4 regions of the Pseudoalteromonas sp. APC 3355 genome follow, and region 3 is predicted to be linked to each of the others. Evidence: predicted binding sites of a transcription regulator. Region 3 holds the regulator's gene; each other region holds the start of a gene.
The links. The regulator sigma-54, encoded in region 3, starts transcription at its own class of promoters, with help from an activator protein. The targets are predictions, from matches to a motif close to GTTGGCACGNNNNTNGNNT.

Region 1: a site for sigma-54 is predicted at 3,708-3,726, ahead of QMA08_RS19110 (EF-hand domain-containing protein). Genes of this name have one in related genera too.
Region 2: a site for sigma-54 is predicted at 2,656-2,674, ahead of flgJ (flagellar assembly peptidoglycan hydrolase FlgJ). Genes of this name have one in related genera too.
Region 4: a site for sigma-54 is predicted at 3,817-3,835, ahead of fliS (flagellar export chaperone FliS). Genes of this name have one in related genera too.

Annotation. Positions count from the first base shown of each region.
Region 1 is NZ_JASDDB010000020.1:9,335-14,629, forward strand. Features, by position in the region: gene rsmB (16S rRNA (cytosine(967)-C(5))-methyltransferase RsmB) at 1-1,024, shown strand, start outside; gene trkA (Trk system potassium transporter TrkA) at 1,111-2,487, shown strand; gene QMA08_RS19100 (EF-hand domain-containing protein) at 2,569-2,784, opposite strand; gene QMA08_RS19105 (calmodulin) at 3,062-3,274, opposite strand; gene QMA08_RS19110 (EF-hand domain-containing protein) at 3,415-3,627, opposite strand; gene QMA08_RS19115 (flagellar brake protein) at 4,094-4,753, opposite strand; gene QMA08_RS19120 (TrkH family potassium uptake protein) at 4,798-5,295, opposite strand, start outside.
Region 2 is NZ_JASDDB010000002.1:398,431-403,725, forward strand. Features, by position in the region: gene flgG (flagellar basal-body rod protein FlgG) at 1-732, shown strand, start outside; gene flgH (flagellar basal body L-ring protein FlgH) at 749-1,432, shown strand; gene QMA08_RS05015 (flagellar basal body P-ring protein FlgI) at 1,444-2,538, shown strand; gene flgJ (flagellar assembly peptidoglycan hydrolase FlgJ) at 2,711-3,727, shown strand; gene flgK (flagellar hook-associated protein FlgK) at 3,729-5,295, shown strand, end outside.
Region 3 is NZ_JASDDB010000002.1:15,010-20,304, reverse strand. Features, by position in the region: gene lptA (lipopolysaccharide transport periplasmic protein LptA) at 1-246, shown strand, start outside; gene lptB (LPS export ABC transporter ATP-binding protein) at 243-968, shown strand; gene QMA08_RS03315 (RNA polymerase factor sigma-54) at 1,038-2,537, shown strand; gene hpf (ribosome hibernation promoting factor) at 2,564-2,851, shown strand; gene ptsN (PTS IIA-like nitrogen regulatory protein PtsN) at 2,856-3,308, shown strand; gene rapZ (RNase adapter RapZ) at 3,327-4,172, shown strand; gene QMA08_RS03295 (HPr family phosphocarrier protein) at 4,215-4,487, shown strand; gene mgtE (magnesium transporter) at 4,619-5,295, shown strand, end outside.
Region 4 is NZ_JASDDB010000002.1:410,416-415,710, reverse strand. Features, by position in the region: gene QMA08_RS05075 (ATP-binding protein) at 1-1,019, opposite strand, end outside; gene QMA08_RS05070 (DNA-3-methyladenine glycosylase I) at 1,152-1,745, shown strand; gene QMA08_RS05065 (sigma-54-dependent Fis family transcriptional regulator) at 2,052-3,488, opposite strand; gene fliS (flagellar export chaperone FliS) at 3,913-4,314, shown strand; gene QMA08_RS05055 (hypothetical protein) at 4,323-4,637, shown strand; gene fliD (flagellar filament capping protein FliD) at 4,734-5,295, opposite strand, start outside.

The sequences.
Region 1 (5,295 bases), on a different contig from region 3:
GCGCGTACCACCTCATGCTGCCATTTCAGAAACGGTTAACGCATTGACTCAACTACGCGCTTTAGGATTAAAAGGGCTGATAAACGCCATTTTACGTAGCTTTCAGCGTCAACAAGCTGAGCTTGAAGAAAAAGCGAAGCTTATTCCGGTATGTTTATACAACCATCCAAATTGGTTTATTAAACAGGTGCAAACAGCCTACCCAGATAGCTGGGAAGCACTACTTGAAGAAAACCAGCAACAAGCGCCAATGTGGCTTCGTGTCAATCAAGCCCAATTTAGCACGCAAGAATACAGCGACATGCTTAGCGCTAACGATATTGAACACACCTTAAACCCTGATTTTATTGATGGGATTAAGCTTGCCAAACCACGTGATGTATTTTCATTGCCTGAATTTGATACAGGTGCATGTTCAGTACAAGATGCTGCAGCACAGTTGGCAGCTCGCTTTTTAGAACCTAAAGCAGATGACTATATTTTGGATGCCTGCGCAGCCCCTGGCGGTAAAACATGTCATATTTTAGAGCTTGCTGATGCAGATGTACTTGCACTTGATAGCGACTCAACTCGTCTTGAACGTGTTAAGCAAAACTTAACTCGTATTGGCTTAGGTGCAGACCTACAATGTGGCGACGCATCACAACCACATACTTGGTGGGATGAAAAATTATTTGATCGTATTTTGCTTGATGTGCCTTGTTCGGCCACTGGCGTAATTCGCCGTCACCCTGATATAAAATGGTTACGTCGCGCATCAGATATCGAAGACTTAGCTAAGTTACAAAGCGATATTCTTGATAGCATTTGGCCACTGTTAAAACCAGGTGGCACATTGGTATATGCTACGTGTTCGGTTCTTCCACAAGAAAACCAACAGCAAGTTGCTAAGTTTTTAGCTAATAATGATGATGTAGAACATATACCTCTACACGAAAACGATACCGTAACAACGCCAGGTTTGCAGTTACTGCCCGGTGAAAGTGATGGATTTTATTACGCTAAGCTAGTTAAAAAAGCCTAATAGCCGTACACTAAATAGTTAGCCATTTATGAAACATTAAATGGCTATTTTTTTAATTAAATTATGATCAATACCACGGGTAAATAATGAAAATAATTATACTCGGTGCCGGGCAAGTTGGTGCTACGCTTGCTGAAAACTTAGTTGGCGAACAAAACGAAATTACCGTTGTTGATATAGACGGTAACCGATTACGTGAACTTCAAGATAAGTACGACTTACAAGGGGTTATGGGCCACAGCGCGCATCCTGATGTATTACGCCGTGCAGGTGCTGAAGATGCCGATATGATTATAGCGGTAACCAGTTCAGATGAAGTGAACATGGTTGCATGCCAAGTGGCATACAGTATTTTTAAAACGCCCACTAAAATTGCTCGTATTCGCTCAGAGCAATACTTAAAATACCGCGAAAAACTTTTTCAAAACGATGATTTACCAATCGATCATTACATTGCTCCCGAAGCACTGGTCACTAAGTATATTCGCCGTTTAATTGACTACCCTGGTGCTCTGCAAGTATTGCAGTTTGCTGATGGCATGCTCTCCTTAGTAGCCGTAAAAGCTTACTATGGCGGTTTACTTGTAGGTTATGCGTTATCTGCACTTAAAGAACATATTCCTAATGTAGAGACTCGTGTTGCCGCTATTTATCGTCAAGGTAAAGCAATAAAACCATTGGGTACCACCGTTATTGAAGCCGATGACGAAGTATTCTTTATTGCCGCTACAAAACATATACGCGCAGTAATGAACGAGCTACAAAAACTTGAGCGTTCGTACAAAAAAATTATGATAGCTGGTGGCGGTAACATTGGGGCAGGCCTTGCCCGCTCACTTGAAAAAAACCACACCGTTAAACTAATTGAACGCAGTAAAGAACGTGCCGAGCAACTCTCAGAAATGCTCGATAATACGGTCGTTTTTTGTGGTGACGCATCTGATCAAGAACTGCTCTCAGAAGAGCATATTGAACAAGTAGATGTATTTATTGCCGTAACCAATGACGATGAAGCAAACATTATGTCAGCCATGCTTGCAAAACGTATGGGCGCACAAAAAACCATGGTGCTTATCCAGCGTGGTGCTTACGTTGATTTGGTACAAGGCGGCGAAATAGATATTGCCATATCGCCACAACAAGCAACTATATCAGCGTTATTAACGCACGTACGCCGTGGTGATATTGTTAATGTGTACTCACTGCGTAAAGGTGCGGCAGAAGCCATAGAAGCGGTAGCTCATGGTGATGAAAACACATCTAAAGTGGTTGGTCGTGCGATTGCCGACATAAAACTACCTGCAGGTACAACTATTGGCGCAATAGTACGTAATGACGATGTACTGATAGCCCACGACGATACAATTATTATGTCGGGCGATCATGTCATTATGTTTTTAATCGACAAAAAACATATTACCGTTGTAGAAAAACTATTCCAAGTAAGTGCTATATTCCTTTAACTAGTTACGCTAATTAGTTAATTTAAAATACAAAAAAGCCGCTGACTAAGGCGGCTTAAGTGAAGTATCTTCGAATATTGATTACTGTACTTTTGAAAACTCTTCTTTAGAGATTTCACCATTTCCATCAGTATCTAAATCATCAAAAATCTTTACAAGTTGAGGGTTAACCTTCGCTTCTTCCATTGTAATCGCACCGTCGCCATCTGCATCAAAAGAGGCAAAATCTACTGCGGCATATGCTGCTGATGAAGATGCTAAAACGATAACTGCAAGTGTTGTATTGAATGTTTTCATAATAATATTCCTAGTAATATGGGAAGTCCTTTTCAAAGATCCCTGACTGTGAAAAATGTTTAATCTGAAAAAGGTTAGTTAACCTGTACTCTGGTTAAGAGATTTACTAATGTATTGAATCATGGTGATATTTAAATTTATTTTCTCTAGCCAGAGATTTTCAGTGAAAACAAGGCGAATTTACGCGTCAATAGCTGGCCTATTGCAAGTAAATTCAACGCAGTTAGCGCTGAAAATAGCTGCTAGAGATAGATTTATTATCCAGAGTTCAGGTTAGTTAGTAATTAGCGAATTCTTCTTTAGAAAGCTCGCCGCTACCGTCGGTATCTAGCTCAATAAATTCAGCCATTAAATCTGTATCGACTGCCGCTTCGCTTGGGCTAATTGTGCCGCTACCATCGATATCAAGGCTGTCAAAATCTGATGCTGCAAATGCAGCGGAAGAAGATGCTAGTACTATAAGTGCTAATGCTTTATTTAAATGTTTCATAACTTAATCCTTCAATGTTCTATCAAAAAAATTGCTTCGTTTAACTTAAAACGTAATTTTTAACTTCCTTGTTATCCTCTTTCGTAAGCTCCCTTGCCTACTTAGGTTGTCTTTGGCAACTCAGGATAAATACTTTTTAATTAAGCTTCTGAAAATTCTTCTTTTGATAACTCACCATTTTGGTCAGTATCAAGCTCAGAAAACATGCTCATTAATTTTGCGTCTACTGATGCTTCTGCTTGGCTAATTGTGCCACTGCCGTCTACATCAAGTGTGTCAAAATCTGTTGCTGCAAAAGCGGCTGAAGAAGATGCAATAGCGATAAGTGCTAAAGTTTTATTAATGCTTTTCATAATATGTATCCTTCAAATTTATGTGTGTGCGATTAAGTGTTTCACTTTGAATCACGATTTCGTTCAGTACACCCTGACTATTACAACTTAAATGCCAACATTGAAAAGCCATTAAATTTCAACAAGTTAAAAATAAAACATACAATAAGTAGGAGTTTTCAGAGTCATTACTGTTGCCTTTTCGCAACATGCTTTAGAGGTGAAAAACTAAAGTCATTAAAAACAAATAGTTATGTTTATATAAAAAGATACATTTTAAAATGTAGAGCTATAAAAGGAGGGATTTTAAAAAATAATTAAGGTTAATTTTAACGAAGTAGCTATAACAACAAAAAACAAGTCATAACAAAAAACACGTAAAGCATTGTTTTATTTGAATAATATTTTTAATTATATAAAAACAAAAAAATACTTTATAAATACCTCACGTAAAACGCCATTTTGTTGCAAATAAGCGAAAAACGATTTAGTCAACGGTGGGCTCAAGCGCAGATGGGTCTATAAAATGCTCTTTCATAAAGGTTTTCATTTCATCCTCGCTTGCTAGTAGCTTAATTCCGCAGTGCACACCTGCAGCATGCTCTTTAACACTGCAAATTTCACCTTCAAAATCTTTATCACTACTATTGAGGACGACAGTGCATTGCATATCTTTTATACCTTCAGCTTGCTGATCGCCTCTAATATCAAACATTACACCAGTGAGTGAAATGTCCTTAATAAGGCCTTCAAGCACTCTATCGTCACTTAGTTTTAGCTTTGCAGGTAATAAGGTAGGTATGCGTGTTTGCGAGCGTAGCGCAAATAGCTGCACTTGCTTAGGAAAATTAATAAAGACGAGTTTAGCAGGATGCGAGGCTACTGACATAATTTGCTGGCGAAACGCAATAACTTGCCCACCACTGCCTTCAATCAATGCTCTTACAACAACCATTACGCCATCACGTAAATAGTCACTCGCCGCAGGTAAACGCTTAGCATTGGGATAATTTAAAATAATAAACTGCTTATCGAGTAAACCAACTAATTCAGTTTTAACACGCTTACTGCTTGTAGGTGTTAATATTTCTAGGTCGACTAAGCTGCCTACACTTATATGCTTTAGCTTTTCTAAATTTGTTGGCATATCCCTTTCCCAATAGTTCGTAATTTAAAACTTAAGCCGCTCGTTTATCCACGCCAAAAAGTAGGCGTAAATAACACTAATAAAGTAAATATTTCTAGGCGACCAAATACCATTGCAATAGTAAGCAACCATTTAGCACCATCGGTTATGGCGCCATAATGCGACGCTACATCTCCTAAGCCAGGCCCTAAGTTATTTAAACAAGCAGCAGTGGCTGAGAACGCAGTTATGTTATCCATACCCGTGCCCATAAGCGCTAACATGATAATAATAAATACCAGCGCATAAGCAGAGAAAAAACCCCACACAGCTTCTACTACTTTATCTGGCAACGCCTTACGACCCAGCTTGATTGAATATATAGCCCGTGGGTGCACCAAACGATTAAGCTCACGCACGCCCTGCAAATAAAGTAAAAATACGCGCACTACTTTCATACCACCACCAGTAGAGCCTGCACAGCCACCAATAAAGCTCGAAAATATAAGTAAAATAGGTAAAAACAAAGGCCATGTTGAAAAGTTATCAGTAGCAAAGCCTGC
Region 2 (5,295 bases), 380 kb from region 3:
TCGGTTATCTCAAATAATTTAGCGAATGCCAGTACCGTAGGTTACAAAAAAAGCCGCGCTATATTTGAAGATTTACTTTATCAAAATATTAATCAACCGGGTGGTCGTTCATCGCAAGATACCGAAATGCCGTCGGGCTTAATGTTAGGTGCGGGTGCTAAAGTTGTAGCTAACCAAAAAGAGTTTACGCAAGGCAACATGTTGACCACCGAAAACTCACTAGATTGGATGATTTCTGGCGAAGGTTTTTTTGAAGTACTGCAACCAGATGGCAATATTGCTTACTCGCGCAATGGTCAGTTTACTACTGATGGCGATGGACGAATTGTAACATCGGGCGCAGGTTACGTTATTCAGCCAGAAATGAATGTACCAGATGACGCGCAATCAATTACGGTTTCCCAAGACGGCGAAGTATCTGTACGTGTTGCAGGCCAAGCAGATAACGTTGTAATTGGTCAGCTGACTATTAGTGACTTTATTAATCCATCGGGTCTTGAGCCAATTGGTCAAAACCTTTATACCGAAACGGCTGTAAGTGGTGCGCCTGTACAAGGTAATCCTGGTGTTGAAGGGTTAGGTAGTATTATTCAAGGCTCACTCGAAACTTCAAACGTAAATGTGACTGAAGAGCTGGTAAACCTAATCGAAACTCAGCGTATTTACGAAATGAACTCAAAAGTAATTTCGGCCGTTGACGAAATGATGAGTTATATCAATCAACAGCTTTAATAGAATAGGGGGAATTATGCGTAATATTATTTTATTTGCAGCGGGCACATTATTTTTAAGTGGCTGTATGTCTACGCAAAATAGTGAGGTAGTGCAGGACGACCCTTACTACGCACCTATGTACCCCGAGCCCATTTTAGAGCCGCTGGTAGCCACAGGTTCATTGTTTAATACTCATACATCAAACGACTTATATTCCGATAAAAAAGCGCTACGTACTGGCGATATAATTACGGTTAAATTGCAAGAGTCTACTCAAGCAACAAAGGCCGCTAAAACAGAAACAGACAAAGAAACTGACGCAAGCTTAGACCCAGTGATTGGCTTAGGTGGTCTACCTGTAAATATAGGTGGCGATAGTATCCAGTTTGGTATTGGTAGTGATTCGTCGTTTACGGGTGATTCAAAATCAAACCAGTCAAACAGCTTAGTGGGCGATATTTCGGTTAATGTAATGCGCGTTTTACCTAACGGTAATTTAGTTATACGCGGCGAAAAATGGCTAACGCTTAATACCGGCGAAGAGTTTATTCGTTTAGAAGGGCTAGTACGCCCTCAAGACGTAAGCGCCGATAATACGGTTGAATCAAATCGTATTGCTAATGCACGTATTCAATACTCAGGTAAAGGGCAAACGCAAGAGGCGCAAAGTCCTGGTTGGCTTACACGTTTCTTTAGCAGTTCGCTGTTTCCATTTTAGAGGGTAACAACATGAATAGCCTTAAAGCTTTATGTTTAGTTGTGTTATTAGGTTGGCAGTTTACTGCCAGTGCTGAGCGCATAAAAGATGTGTCTATGGTTGAAGGCGTACGCTCTAACCAATTAGTCGGTTATGGCTTAGTAGTTGGTTTGCCAGGCACTGGCGAGCAAAACTCATATACACAACAAAGTTTTAGAGGCATGTTGAACAGCTTTGGTATTACGCTACCTTCAACTCAAAGTCCTAAAATTAAAAATGTTGCCGCTGTGGCGGTGCATGCAGAATTACCCGCATTTAGAAAACCCGGACAAACAATAGATATTACGGTTTCTTCTATTGGTAGTGCAGGCAGCTTGCGTGGTGGTACTTTACTACAAACTTTTTTAAAAGGTGTAGACGGTAACGTGTACGCAATTGCACAAGGTAGTTTAATTGTCGGTGGCTTAGGTGCACAAGGTCTTGATGGCAGTAAGGTTGTAATTAACACGCCTACAGTTGGTCGTATACCAAATGGCGCAACAGTTGAACGCACCGTAGAAAGCCCATTTATGCAAGGCGATTACATTACCTTCAACCTAAACCGCCCAGACTTTACGACGGCAAAACGCCTAGAAAAAACAATTAATGACTTAGTTGGCCCAAATAGCGCACAAGCAATAGATTCTGTTTCTATTCGTGTTATAGCACCACGCGATGCATCCCAGCGTGTATCGTACTTATCAACACTCGAAAACTTAGAATTTAAACCAGCTGACATGGCCGCTAAAATTATAGTTAACTCGCGCACCGGTACAATTGTCATTGGCAAAAACGTTAAGCTTCAGCCTGCGGCTATAACTCATGGTGGCTTAACAGTAACAATTGCAGAACAACAAAACGTGTCACAACCAAATCCGCTAGCAAACGGTGATACAGTTGTCACGCAGCAGAGCATTATTGATGTAAACCAAGACGACTCGCGCGCCTTTGTATTTAATCCAGGTGTAAGCCTTGACGATTTAGTTCGCGCAATTAACGAAGTAGGCGCAGCGCCTGGTGATCTAATGGCTATTTTAGAAGCACTAAAAGAAGCCGGCGCAATTAACGGACAGTTAGTTGTTATATAAATAACTCAAGCCAATAAATAACGTATTACTTAAGCCCTATAGTTTTGAAACAAGATATAGGGCTTTTTATTTACAGCAACTTAAGTTTATTATTTTTATCTTCCTTGTTTTATCTGTAGTGGCTCAATTTTTGCATTTTTAACTGCATTATTCATTTTGTGTCAAAAAGCCGATGGAAACTAATCACCTCGATAAACAAAACTTTTTTGATTTAGGCAACTTAGATTCACTTCGTAAAGAAGCCTTAACCAGTGGCGATGCATCAACTGATGCCTCTAAAGCTGCGCTCAAAAAAGCGGCCGCACAATTTGAAGCTATTTTTACGCAAATGTTGCTCAAAGGAATGCGCAAAGCTAACGAAGCATTTGAAGACAAAGACAGCCCATTTAATTCAAGTGGCGTAAAGTTTTTTGAAGAAATGCACGATCAGCAACTTTCAACAGAGCTTTCATCAAATGGCTCGTTAGGCCTTGCCGATCTAATAGTTCAGCAGTTATCGCCTGAGTCTAAAAACTTTATGCCAGGCTCGGTGCTTAGAACAACCAACGATATTTTTAGCGATACGCAAGTCGGTTCCGCTCTTCCTCATGAGCAAAAAAATAAGCAACCCGATCTTATCGTTAAGAGTACTAAAGCCGATATTGCTGAGCCTAAAGTCGATACTGCAGAGTCTAAAACCGATAGCCCAACATTTAAAAATGCAGAAGAGTTTGTAAGTTCAGTGTGGGAACACGCTAAAACGGCAGCGCAAAAAATTGGTTTAAATCCTGCGGTAATGGTTGCACAAGCGGCACTTGAAACCGGTTGGGGTAAACACATTATTAATAAAAGTGACGGTGGCAGCTCAAATAACTTGTTTAATATTAAGTCAGATAAAAGCTGGGAAGGTGATAAAGCAAGCAAAATAACGCTTGAGTTTGAGCAAGGTACACCCGTTAAAAAACAAGCCAGCTTTAGAGCCTACGATTCAATTAAAGACAGCGTGAACGACTTCGTTGATTTTTTAACGCAAAACCCACGCTACAAAGAAGCATTACAAAATACAGCTAAACCAAACGACTTTTTAGATTCATTACAAAAAGCAGGTTATGCAACCGATCCAAATTATGCCAGCAAAATAAAAAAAGTGCTCAATAGCAGTCAGCTAAAAGACATTGCGGCAAACGTGATCCGCCAAGGAGTAGAGTAACATGTCGTTTAATTTATTGAACATTGCCAGTTCTGGGGTTAGAGCAAGCTCGGAGCTACTGCAAACGACAAGTAAAAATATCGCCAATGTAAATACCGAAGGCTATGTGCGTGAGCGTACAGAGTTTACTACTATGGTTGACAACCAAGTAGGGCGAGGCGAAACATACCGATTACTAAATGAGTTTGCTCAGTCACAGCTAAATCGTGACACCTCTAATAAATCGTTTTTCGATCAGTTTATTACTGAGGCTAATCGAGTTGATACTATTTTTTCTGAAGAGTCGAATAATCTTTCGACTGGTATTAACTCTTTATTTAATAACGTGCAAGAAGCGCTAAATCAGCCCTCGTCTACTGTTGCTCGCTCATTAGTGATGACAGATGCGCAAAGCTTAATTGATCAAATGGATAGGCTTTCGGGCATCGTGCTTGATCAAAAAAGTATAGTAAACGAGCAACTCGAAATATTTTCAGATGAAGCAAACTCACTCATTCAAAGTATTAGCACGCTAAATCAAAATATTGCAGCAGTTAATGGCACTAATAACGCCGCAGATGCCAGCTCTACCTACAACGAACGCGATAAAGCAATACGCGACTTATCAGAGCTAATAGACATAGAAACGCTTGATGGTCCAAATGGCGAAAAACTCGTTTTTATGGGCACAGGCGAAGCGGTTGTTATGCAAAATGGCGCATTTAACTTATTTTCGATGACAGGGGATCCTGATCCTAACTTTAAAGAATTCACGCTTGACGTTAATGGTGGCAAAGCTGTGCCGCTTGAAGTTGATGTAAGCAAGCTTAAAGGCAAAATTGGCGGTTTACTTGCTTTTAGAGATGACATATTAGTCCCTGCGCAAAACCAAATTGGTCAAATGGGCTTAGCTATTGCTGATGCATTTAACGAACAAAACAAATTGGGTATGGATGCAACAGGTCAGCTAGGGGGTAATATTTTTAATATACCTACCGTTGGCGCTTATGCGTATCAAGCTAACACAGGTACTGCCGGTATGACTGCAACAGTAGAGCCAGGTAAGGGCAGTGAACTTCCTGCCAGTGACTTTATTATTACTTATACAGCTAATGCTAATGAAGTAAGTATTCAGCCTATAGATAACAAAGGCGATCCGTTAGGGCAGCCTTCACTTGCTGATATATCGACAGGTGTTATTGATTCATCGACTATTACCTCAGGCGAATCATTTGGTCTTCAAGTAAATGTATCTGGGGCTGGTGTTGAGGGGGATCAATTTCAAATAAAGCTTAATTCAGATGCCGCTTCAAGTATTACACTTGCAACAGGGCGCGCAGAAGATTTAGCACTAGCATCGCCAATCCGTACTGCTAACGATTTAAATAATATAGGTACCGCTACTATTTCAGCGGGAGAAGTAACAAGTGTTACCTCCGGTGGTTTTACTACAGCACCAGGCTTAACAAACGGTGAAATAACGCTTGTTAAAACAGGTAATGCTAACGAATATCAAATTACTGATAATAGCGGAACGAGTACTTTTACTATTACGCCTCCTGCAAAAGGAATGTTATCGCAAGCGGGCG
Region 3 (5,295 bases):
GGCACGACTATGAGCGCCAGTGCTGACGAAGTACGTTATGATGTATCTAAGCGTTTTTTAACGCTTGTTGGTAATGCACAAGTATCGCAAGCCGGACAAAAAATAAATGCTAAAAGCATTACCTACGACATAGAGCAGCAGCTCATCAGTGCCGAAAAAGATGAAAACTCAACTGACCGCGTTCACACAATTTTAGTACCGATCGAAACTAAAAAAAGTAAAAAAGGCGATAAAGGTCAACCATGAGCACATTAAAAGCAGAACTATTGGCAAAAAGCTATAAAGGTCGTGAAGTTGTAAAAAACGTCGGCCTTGAAGTACAAGCTGGCAGTATAGTTGGCTTACTTGGCCCTAACGGTGCTGGTAAAACAACGACTTTTTATATGATTGTAGGGCTTGTTCCTAGCGACAAAGGTAAAATATCTATTGATGATAACGATATTACTCTTTTACCTATGCATAGTCGTGCTAGATTAGGCATAGGCTACTTACCGCAAGAGTCATCAATTTTTAGAAAGCTGACTGTTTATCAAAACTTAATGGCCATTTTAGAAACGCGCAAAGAACTAAATAAACAAGCCAGAGAAGACACGCTCAATAACTTATTAGATGAATTTAGCATACAACACATTCGTGATAGCCAAGGTATGGCATTGTCGGGTGGAGAACGTCGTCGTGTAGAAATAGCACGAGCGCTGGCAGCAGATCCTAAATTTATACTACTGGATGAACCGTTTGCCGGTGTTGACCCTATTTCGGTATTAGATATAAAGAAAATAATAGAACATCTTAAAAATCGTGGGATTGGTGTATTAATTACCGACCATAACGTAAGAGAGACCCTTGATGTTTGTGAAAAAGCCTACATTGTTTCTCATGGGGAGCTGATTGCATCAGGTACTCCAGAACACGTATTAAATGATAAAACAGTACGCGATGTTTACTTAGGCGAGCAATTTAGGCTGTAACATTTACGCCATGTCTTTAAGCATCTGCTAGTATTAATTATAACAACATAAAAGGATTGTTAGAGATACATGAGGCAATCACTACAGCTGCGCATGGGCCAGCAACTTACAATGACTCCACAGTTGCAACAAGCTATTCGTTTGTTGCAACTCAGTACATTGGATCTCCAGCAAGAAATACAAGAAGCTCTCGACAGTAATCCACTATTAGAGGTTGAAGAGGCAGACTATTCTGAAGACGCTGCTGGTAAAAACGAGCAAAAAGCTGATACCGATGACATAACTGTTAGCGCATCTGCTGATGATGCTCCGAGCGAATACGAACAAGATACTGGTGAAGCACTTGCAAAAGACACGCTAAGTGACGACATGGCTATGGATGTTAGTTGGGATGAGTACATGAGTGCCGCTCCTGCAGCCTCATCAGGTCCAATGCCTGAAGACGAATCAATATACCAAGGCGCCTCTACTGAAACGCTCCATGAGTATTTAATGTGGCAATTACAACTAACACCATTTAGCCCTACCGATGAAGCCATCGCTATTGCGATTGTAGAAGCCGTCGATGATTCAGGTATTTTAACTCTCAGTTGCGAAGAAATTTTAGAAAGCTTTAATCAAGAAAACGAAGATGATAACGAAGTTGAACTTGATGAAATTGAAGCGGTATTAAAACGCATCCAACTGTTTGATCCTGTTGGTATTGCTGCACGTAGTTTACAAGAGTGTTTGTGTATTCAGCTTAATCAATTTGATAAAGAAACACCTTACATTAATGAAACGAAAATGATTTTAACCGAGCATATTGATCTATTAGCAGCTCGCGACTATCGTACATTAATGAAAAAAACTAAGCTCAAAGAAGAAGAGCTTAAAGAAGTAATGACACTAATACATACTCTCAACCCAAAACCTGCAGATACTATTGTAAGGGAAGAATCTGAGTATGTTATTCCTGATGTGTCAGTTAAAAAAATTAAAGGCCGCTGGGTTGTTGAATTAAACCCAGATAGCATGCCTAAAATTCGTGTTAATAGCCAATACGCGGCAATGTCTCGCACTGTAAAATCAAGTGGCGACAGCCAGTTTATTCGCTCACATTTACAAGAAGCTAAATGGTTTATTAAAAGCTTAGAAAGTAGAAACGACACGCTATTAAAAGTTACTAATTGTATTGTTAAGCAACAACAAGGCTTTTTTGAACATGGCCCTGAAGCCATGAAACCAATGGTTTTAAATGATGTCGCTGAAATGGTAGAAATGCACGAATCGACAATTTCACGCGTAACTACTCAAAAGTACATGCATACACCCCGTGGTATATTTGAGCTTAAATACTTTTTCTCAAGCCATGTAAGTACTGAAAACGGTGGTGAATGTTCATCTACAGCAATACGTGCGCTTATCCGAAAATTAATCGCAGCAGAAAACTCAGCAAAACCATTGAGTGATAGCAAAATAGCGGATATATTGGCTGAGCAAGGAATTAAAGTAGCAAGACGTACAATCGCAAAATACCGCGAATCTCTTGCTATTCCACCGTCAAATCAGCGTAAAAGTCTGATTTAAGACGCTAAACTAAGAGGGTAATGCTTATGCAACTAAACTTAACTGGTCGTCACGTAGAATTAACCGATTCACTAAGAGACTATATTAATACTAAATTTGCGAAGCTTGAAAGACACTCTGATCATATAAATAATGTTCATGTCATTCTCGATGTAGAAAAATTAAATCAAAAAGCAGAAGCCACAATACACGTAAGCGGTGCTGAGCTATTTGCCTCTACAGAACATCAAGATATGTATGCCGCTATTGACTCGTTGATCGACAAGCTCGATCGCCAAGTAATCAAACACAAAGAGAAGCTTGCTCGACACTAATATGATGAAATTAAGTTCACTTATATGCCAGGACTGCAGCAAAGCTGCGGTCCTTTTTAATAGCAAAAAAAGAATTTTAGAGTTCATTAGCGAACTTGCTCACGACAAACTTCCGTATTTACCGCAACAAGATATTCTTAATGCTTTAATGAGCAGAGAGAAATTAGGTAGTACAGGTATAGGACGTGGCATTGCTATTCCTCATGGAAGAATGAGCGGTGCAGAAGAGCCTTTGGCTTTAGTGCTCGTTAGCGAAACTCCAATAAACTTTGATGCAATCGATAATCGCCCTGTTGATATTTTTGTCGCACTCATCGTACCAGATGGCGATAACCAGCAGCACTTAAAGACTCTAGCAACCATTGCTGATAAACTAAACAACAAAGATTTTTGTAAACAGTTACGCAGTGCAAAATCTGATACTGAGCTTTACCAAGTTATTGTCGATCAATCATAGTTTTATAAAGGGTGTTAAATGGAGTTAATTATCATAAGCGGCCGTTCTGGTTCTGGCAAGTCGGTTGCTTTGCGCGTTGTAGAAGATTTAGGTTATTATTGCGTTGATAATATTCCAGTAAACCTACTACCTTCATTAGTTCGCAGTGTGTCTGATAGCTACGATAAAATTGCTGTTAGCATTGATGTGCGCAACATCCCTAAAGAACAAGATGAATTTAACGATATTCTTGAATACTTGCCTGGCTTTGCAAACCCTACGTTGTTTTATTTAGATAGCGACGATCAGACATTGATCAAACGCTTTTCAGAAACACGCAGATTACACCCACTATCAATAGACTCGTTGCCGCTTGATTTAGCCATCAAAAAAGAAAAAGAATTACTTGATGTATTAACCACTCGCGCCGACTTTATGATAGATACGACTGATTTAAGTGTTCATCAACTCGCTGAATCTATTCGTGAAAAGATTTTAGGTAAAAAAGATAAGCAACTGATTGTCACATTTGAATCATTTGGTTTTAAACACGGTATACCAAAAGAAGCAGACTACGTATTTGATGCACGCTTTTTACCAAATCCACACTGGGAACCAGAGTTGAAGCCTTTAAATGGGTTAGATCAACCGGTTAAAGACTATTTAGCTAATCACAGCATAGTGCAAAAATTCACATGGCAAATTCAAACATTTGTACAAACGTGGTTACCGCATTTAGAAAGAAATAACCGCAGTTATTTAACCATTGCTATTGGGTGTACAGGCGGGCAACATCGCTCTGTGTATTTAGCGCAAACTATCGGTGAAAGTTTTGCAATGACACATCCCAATGTAAAAATTCGCCATCGCGAGCAAGAAAAATAATATAGCTGAATAATCACCTGTTCAGCTTAGGTAGAGTAAGTTATGCATTGTGAAGATACCTTTTTAATAAAAAACAAATTAGGCTTACACGCCAGAGCAGCTACTGTGCTTGCGCAATTAGCAGTACAATTTGATGCTACAATCACATTATTCCAAGATGACAAAGAAGCCGCAGGCGATAGCGTACTTGCATTAATGTTACTTGAAAGTAGCCAAGGAAAAGAAGTTAAAGTTGTTTGTAAAGGCCCTGATTCTGAGCAAGCTTTACACGCTGTTGGAGAATTAATAGCACAACGCTTTAATGAACAAGAATAACCTGTTTTATAAAAACAATATTCGCATTACTAATGCTTCAATTAAGACAGATATATAAAATAAATAGGTTAGTAACGCCAGTTAACTCACCTCCCCCCATAAAGTAATATAACAATTTATAAAGGACGCCAATGCCAGAAGCTTTTGAACAAGATTACCCACTACAACAACTAAAACAGGTGACGAAGTCACTCAATAGTGGTCAATTTGTTCAAGTTAGGCGCATGCTCGCAAAAACGGCTCCTTGTGATACCGCATTATTATTAGAATCATCACCGCATAAAATTCGCCGACTGCTTTGGCAATTGGTCGATCCTGATGTGCAGGGTGATGTTCTTGAAGAATTATCTGAAGATGTTCGTTTAGGCATTATTGCCCAAATGGAACCTAAGCACATTGCCGCCGCAACTGAAGATATGGGCCACGATGACTTAGGTGAAGTATTACGTAGCCTGCCAGATACCGTCTATAAAGACGTTGTTAGCGCGATGGACATTCAAGACCGTGAACGTGCCACGCAAGCACTGTCATATCAAGAGCGTTCAGCTGGTGCGCTAATGAACACCGATACGGTGACCATTCGCCCTGATGTAACACTCGATGTTGTACTTCGTTATATTAGGCTGCGTGGTGAGCTACCAGAGGGTACAGATGATTTATATGTTGTTGATAAACATAACTGCTTTATAGGCGCTTTATCGCTGAGTACATTATTAACTAATCCGCCAGAAAAAATTGTCCGCGATTTAATGGATGAAGATTGTGAGTCTATCCCAATCTCAATGGATGAAAGTGAAGTAGCGCAATT
Region 4 (5,295 bases), 400 kb from region 3:
CCTTGGTGCGCACTAGCCACCGAACTCACTACAGCAAGCCCTAAACCTGTGCCCTGACTTTTTGTAGTAAAAAATGGTTCAAAAATTTTATCGCTTTGGCTTAAATCAACACCTGGGCCATTGTCGCTCACACTAATACGAACCATATCTAAATCTTTTAAATCTCTTTGTGCGCTAATTTTTACTTTTGCGCCGCCGCCAATAACTTGAATACTATTGTGCACTAGATTTTGAATAGCACTGGCCAATGCCGTTTTATTACCAACTATTTGTATATCGGGTTCTGGTAAGCTTACATCCAGTTCACTTTCATTAAGTGCGACCATCGCATCGGCACCTGCTTTAACTTCGGTTAAAAGCTGCTGCATTGAAACTTGCTCAACAACTTGCTGATCGCCACTTTTAGCAAATAACAGCATGTCGTTTACTTGAGTTTCTAAATCTTTTAAACGCGACATTAACTTTGTTTGAAAGTTATCGCGAGATGCTTCGGGTAAGCGCTTTGATCCTAAATTAGCAGCGTACAGCATAGCGGCTGAGAGCGGCGTACGGACTTGATGCGCTAACGATGCAACCATTTTCCCCAGCGCGCTTAATCGCTGCATATGTGCAACACGTTTTTGTAAGCGGCGAGTTTCGGTTAAATCCGTCATTAAAATAAGTTGCCCAGGCTCTGGTGCTAAAGCAGTAATATCAAGCTTTATTAGGCGTCCGTCTTTTAAAGACACTTCATGGCCATCATCTTGATGTGGCCTAAAAGAGCGCTGAATAACATTAAACCAGCGTTCGCCTTCAAGTGGCTCGCCAAGCATATCAATCGCTATTTGATTCGCTTTTGCAATCAACCCTTTGCCATCAAGTACAACCACGCCTGCTGGCATGGTATCAACCAAATGCGAAAGCCAACTTGCTTGCTTGCGCAGATCGCTTAATTCACCAATGTACTCCTCTTGAAGTAAACATGGGTTATACTGATTTGCAGAAAAAAACTGTGGTTTTAGCACGCTAGCAAGGGCCATAATCAAATCTCGAATTGATGTAGATATATGTCTAAATGCACGATTTATACCAAAATTTATTTACATACTTATCATTAAGTTACATCAATAATTTGAGCGACATAAAAATGACGCACACAAAAAGGAATAATAATGAGTGAGCAAAAAAAGTGCCGTTGCCCGTGGCTCGACACCACTAAACCCGACTACGTTATTTACCATGATGAAGAATGGGGCGTCCCTCTTTATGATGATACAAAGCTGTTTGAATTTATCACTCTTGAATCAGCGCAAGCCGGCTTAAGCTGGTACACAATTTTAAAAAAGCGCAGCGGTTATAAAAAAGCATTTGCTAATTTTGATGTAGATAAAGTGGCACAATTCACACAAGATGACATTGAGAGATTAATGCTTGATGAGGGTATTGTGCGCAATCGCTTAAAAATTGCGGCAACTGTTAACAACGCAAAGTGCTTTATAGAAATACAAAAAGAATTTGGAAGTTTTAGTAACTACCAATGGCAGTTTGTCGATAATAAACCGATTATAAGTAATTTAAATAACGCTGAGGACTACCCAGCAATTACAGAGGCATCAACTGCATTTGCTAAAGATTTAAAAAAACGGGGTTTTAAGTTTTTAGGCCCAACAACGGTATATGCGCATATGCAGGCCTGCGGTATGGTTAACGATCACAGTAATGATTGTTTTAGGAAAGAAGAAATTATTAAGACTTTTAGTGAGTAAGTGATTTATAACCATAAAAGTGATTAGTTCACAAAGAGGTTAAGAGACGCTGCGCTTTAGAGAAGTAAAGCGTAAGTTGACTATGGTTTCTCATTTACCTTCGTTTTTCTCTTTGTGAAATAACGTTTTATTTAAATGATTAAAAGCTACGCTTTTCACGCGAGCAAGCTCAGCGTCTACCGCCAAGGTTTAAGTTTGGGTTATCTTGTAGACGCCAAGCTTGCTTGCGTGACGGGCAAAGCCCGTAAAGTGATTGATCACAAATGAATAATAAATAACGAAAAGTATTTCACCATTTTCGTACTTCTAATCTCGTGAAAGATTATACTTTTTCATTTTCTCAACGAGTGTTGTTCTGCGAACCCCTAATATCTCTGCAGCGCGAGCTACAACGTAATCATAGCGCTCTAACGCTTGGGTAATTAAGCTTATTTCAAGTTCGGCTAAATAATCTTTAAGTTCAATACCATCATCAGGTAATAGCCCACTACCCGTTTGGCTAAACTCAGCGTCTGGCTCACTTTCGTAATCACTAAAGCCTGTGCTAAATATGTCGTTAAAGGCGTCTTTTTCCATTAACTCTTCAGGGTATTCTGGCTCGTAGGCTTCAACTTCAATGTAACGATATTTGTTAGGTAAATCAGGAATATCAACCACTTTGTCAGGGAACATAATAACCATACGCTCCACCAAATTAGCAAGCTCACGAATATTACCAGGCCAAGCATGTTCTTTTAAGCTCTCAACTGCGCGCTCTGTAAACTTAGCGGTAGAACCAGTCTGGTCGTTAACTCGGCGCATTAACTCTTTTAAAAGCAGCGGAATATCATCAGCTCGCTCACTCAGCGATGGGTTTTCGATAGGGAATACATTTAATCGGTAATATAAATCCTCCCTAAAACTTCCCTCTTCAATCATTGTTTCAAGATTACGATGCGTGGCCGCAATAACGCGTACATCAGCTTGGATAGCCTTTGTACCACCAACACGTTCGTAACTTCGCTCTTGCAATACTCGCAGCAACTTAACTTGCATTTGCAGTGGCATATCGCCTATTTCATCTAAAAATAGCGTTCCACCTTGAGCTAGTTCAAAGCGCCCTTTACGAGCCGATATAGCACCAGTGAACGCGCCTTTTTCGTGGCCAAATAGTTCACTTTCGAGCAGCTCAGCCGGTATAGCACCACAGTTAACTGGTACAAATGGTCCATTAATACGCTTTGAAAGCAAGTGTACATTACGGGCAACCACTTCTTTACCTGTGCCTGATTCGCCTAAAATTAAAACATTAGCATCAGTTTTTGCCACTTGTTCAATTAAAAAGCGAACATCTTTTACGGCCTCTGTTTCACCAACTAACCCATCAAAAGTTTTATGTGGTTTAGAATGCTTATGCTCATTAGGCAGCATACGCTGATACTGCTGGCAGTCGTGAAGTAACTGAGTTGTTACTTCGTGATTAAACGGCTCGCAAATAAGCCCCACTACATTAGCTATACTTAATAGTGGTTTTAGCGTTTCGCCAATTAACAAAAAGGGTAATGTTGGATAGCGTTTAATTAAGCTTTCGTGGTCAAGTGATTGCAACGCTCCTAAAATGATCATGCATTCTTGCTGCTGATATTTTTTGCATTCTTGTTCAAAGCAGTCTTCGCTTAATAGTTGAACAGCTTCACCAATAAAGCCAAGTGAAGCATTTAATCCTATTGCGCGGTTGTTATTATTATCTAAAATCAAGATCATATTTAGCGAGCCGTACTTTCACTAATTTGTATAATTAGTTAAATTGTAAGCCAGTTCAGCATGGATGCAAGTGATAGCGGCAGTTTTTTGACATAAACGCCAAAAAACAGGCGGGCTAGTTAAGTCAATCATACTTAATAGTTAATCATTAAGTATGGGTTATAGTTTTAACTTAGCCATTACTTAACTATTACCTAACTATTACCTAACTATAACTTAGCCCTAAAAATTAATTTACTCTGCAATAAAAATGCTATTGTTAGTAAATAAACTCAATTATAAATTTAAGTTGAAGTTACAAATGCCGATACATAAATAAGTGAAAATGCTTGGCATTAATATTGCTTTGTTCTTATAAAAGCTTAATTAATTTTTTGTATTAGCTTTCACATAATTTTATCGTTTTAAATTTTAGGATTTTCCCATGGCTCATGTCTCAGTAAAAAAATACAGTCAAGTTCGTGCCAGTAGTATTGCCGAAATGGCCCCTTACGAACAAATAAACCTTATATTCAGTAATATCATCGGTCGCTTAGCAGCAACAAAAGGGTTTATTGAGCGCAAAGAAATAGCAAAAAAAGGGGAAAACATTTCAGCATGTATTTTGCTATTTGGTGCACTGCAAGATGCACTTAATTTAGAAGTAGAACAAGACCCTAGTATTTCTAATAATTTATTGGCGCTTTACGATTACTGCCAGCGCCGTTTAACGCAAGCGAACATAAACAACGATATTGAAGCAATTGTGGAAGTATCAAGTATTGTTAAAGAAATTAAAGAAGGCTGGGATAATATTCCGCTAGATCAACGAAGCCCTGCGGTTTAATTTCAATTATGGACTCGCCAACATTTTCAGAGCCATTAACTAACTACTCTGAGCTCATACAAACGTTGCTTAGTAATATTGAAGTGTTAGTAAATGATGATAACGCAGACGAAGCTCGGCCTCTTTTAGACACTTTAAATGTTAAACTAAAGCAATGGTGCGAAAGCAGCGACGGCCCAAGCGCAAAACAATTAGAATTAATTCAGCTTCGTATAAATACTATTTTAGTAAAAGCGAATAGTGCAAAAAACGAATCATCAAAAGCTATTATTAAACATAAAAAATCAGGTAAGGCGATTAAAGCTTATAAAGCAAGTCGCTAAAATCTACTTAAATAGAAAGCACAAAAAAACCGTTTTAAATAACGGTTTTTTTGTGCTTTCTTAATTTAGTTATTAATTTAATATTATATTTATCTACTAAGAGTTATCTCGTACTACGCCTGGCATATTCTCTAATTGAGCTTGAACATAACTGCTGGTGTTATTAAGGCTCGCTACTAATAAATCCATCGCATTATATTGAGCGTATAACCGAGAAGATAACGACTCCATTTTACTAGCAAGGCTCACGCGCTGATCATCTAAATCATCAAGTTGGTTCGTTTTACTGTCTATTCGGTTTTGGATAATACCATCGGAATCCGTATAAAAGCTCAACTTTTCATCAAAGGACTTTGCAAACCCACCATTATCATCGCCTTCATTACCCACGAAAAACTGCTGTACTAAATCAACATCTGCATCTATTTTGTCATCCAATGTTTCACTATTTAGTGTTAAAACACCGTAGCGGTCTGTTTCAACACCTAACTGCGAAAGTGATAACGAGTTCCCGTCACCTAAATCAATAGGATTTGTTATTTCGCTACGAAGCTTTGACATAACGCCTCGAAGTAATGAATCCCCAGCCATAACCCCAACGCCATCTTCGCTTGATGCACCTAGGTTCTTGCTTAGTTCTAATAGCTCATTATAACTT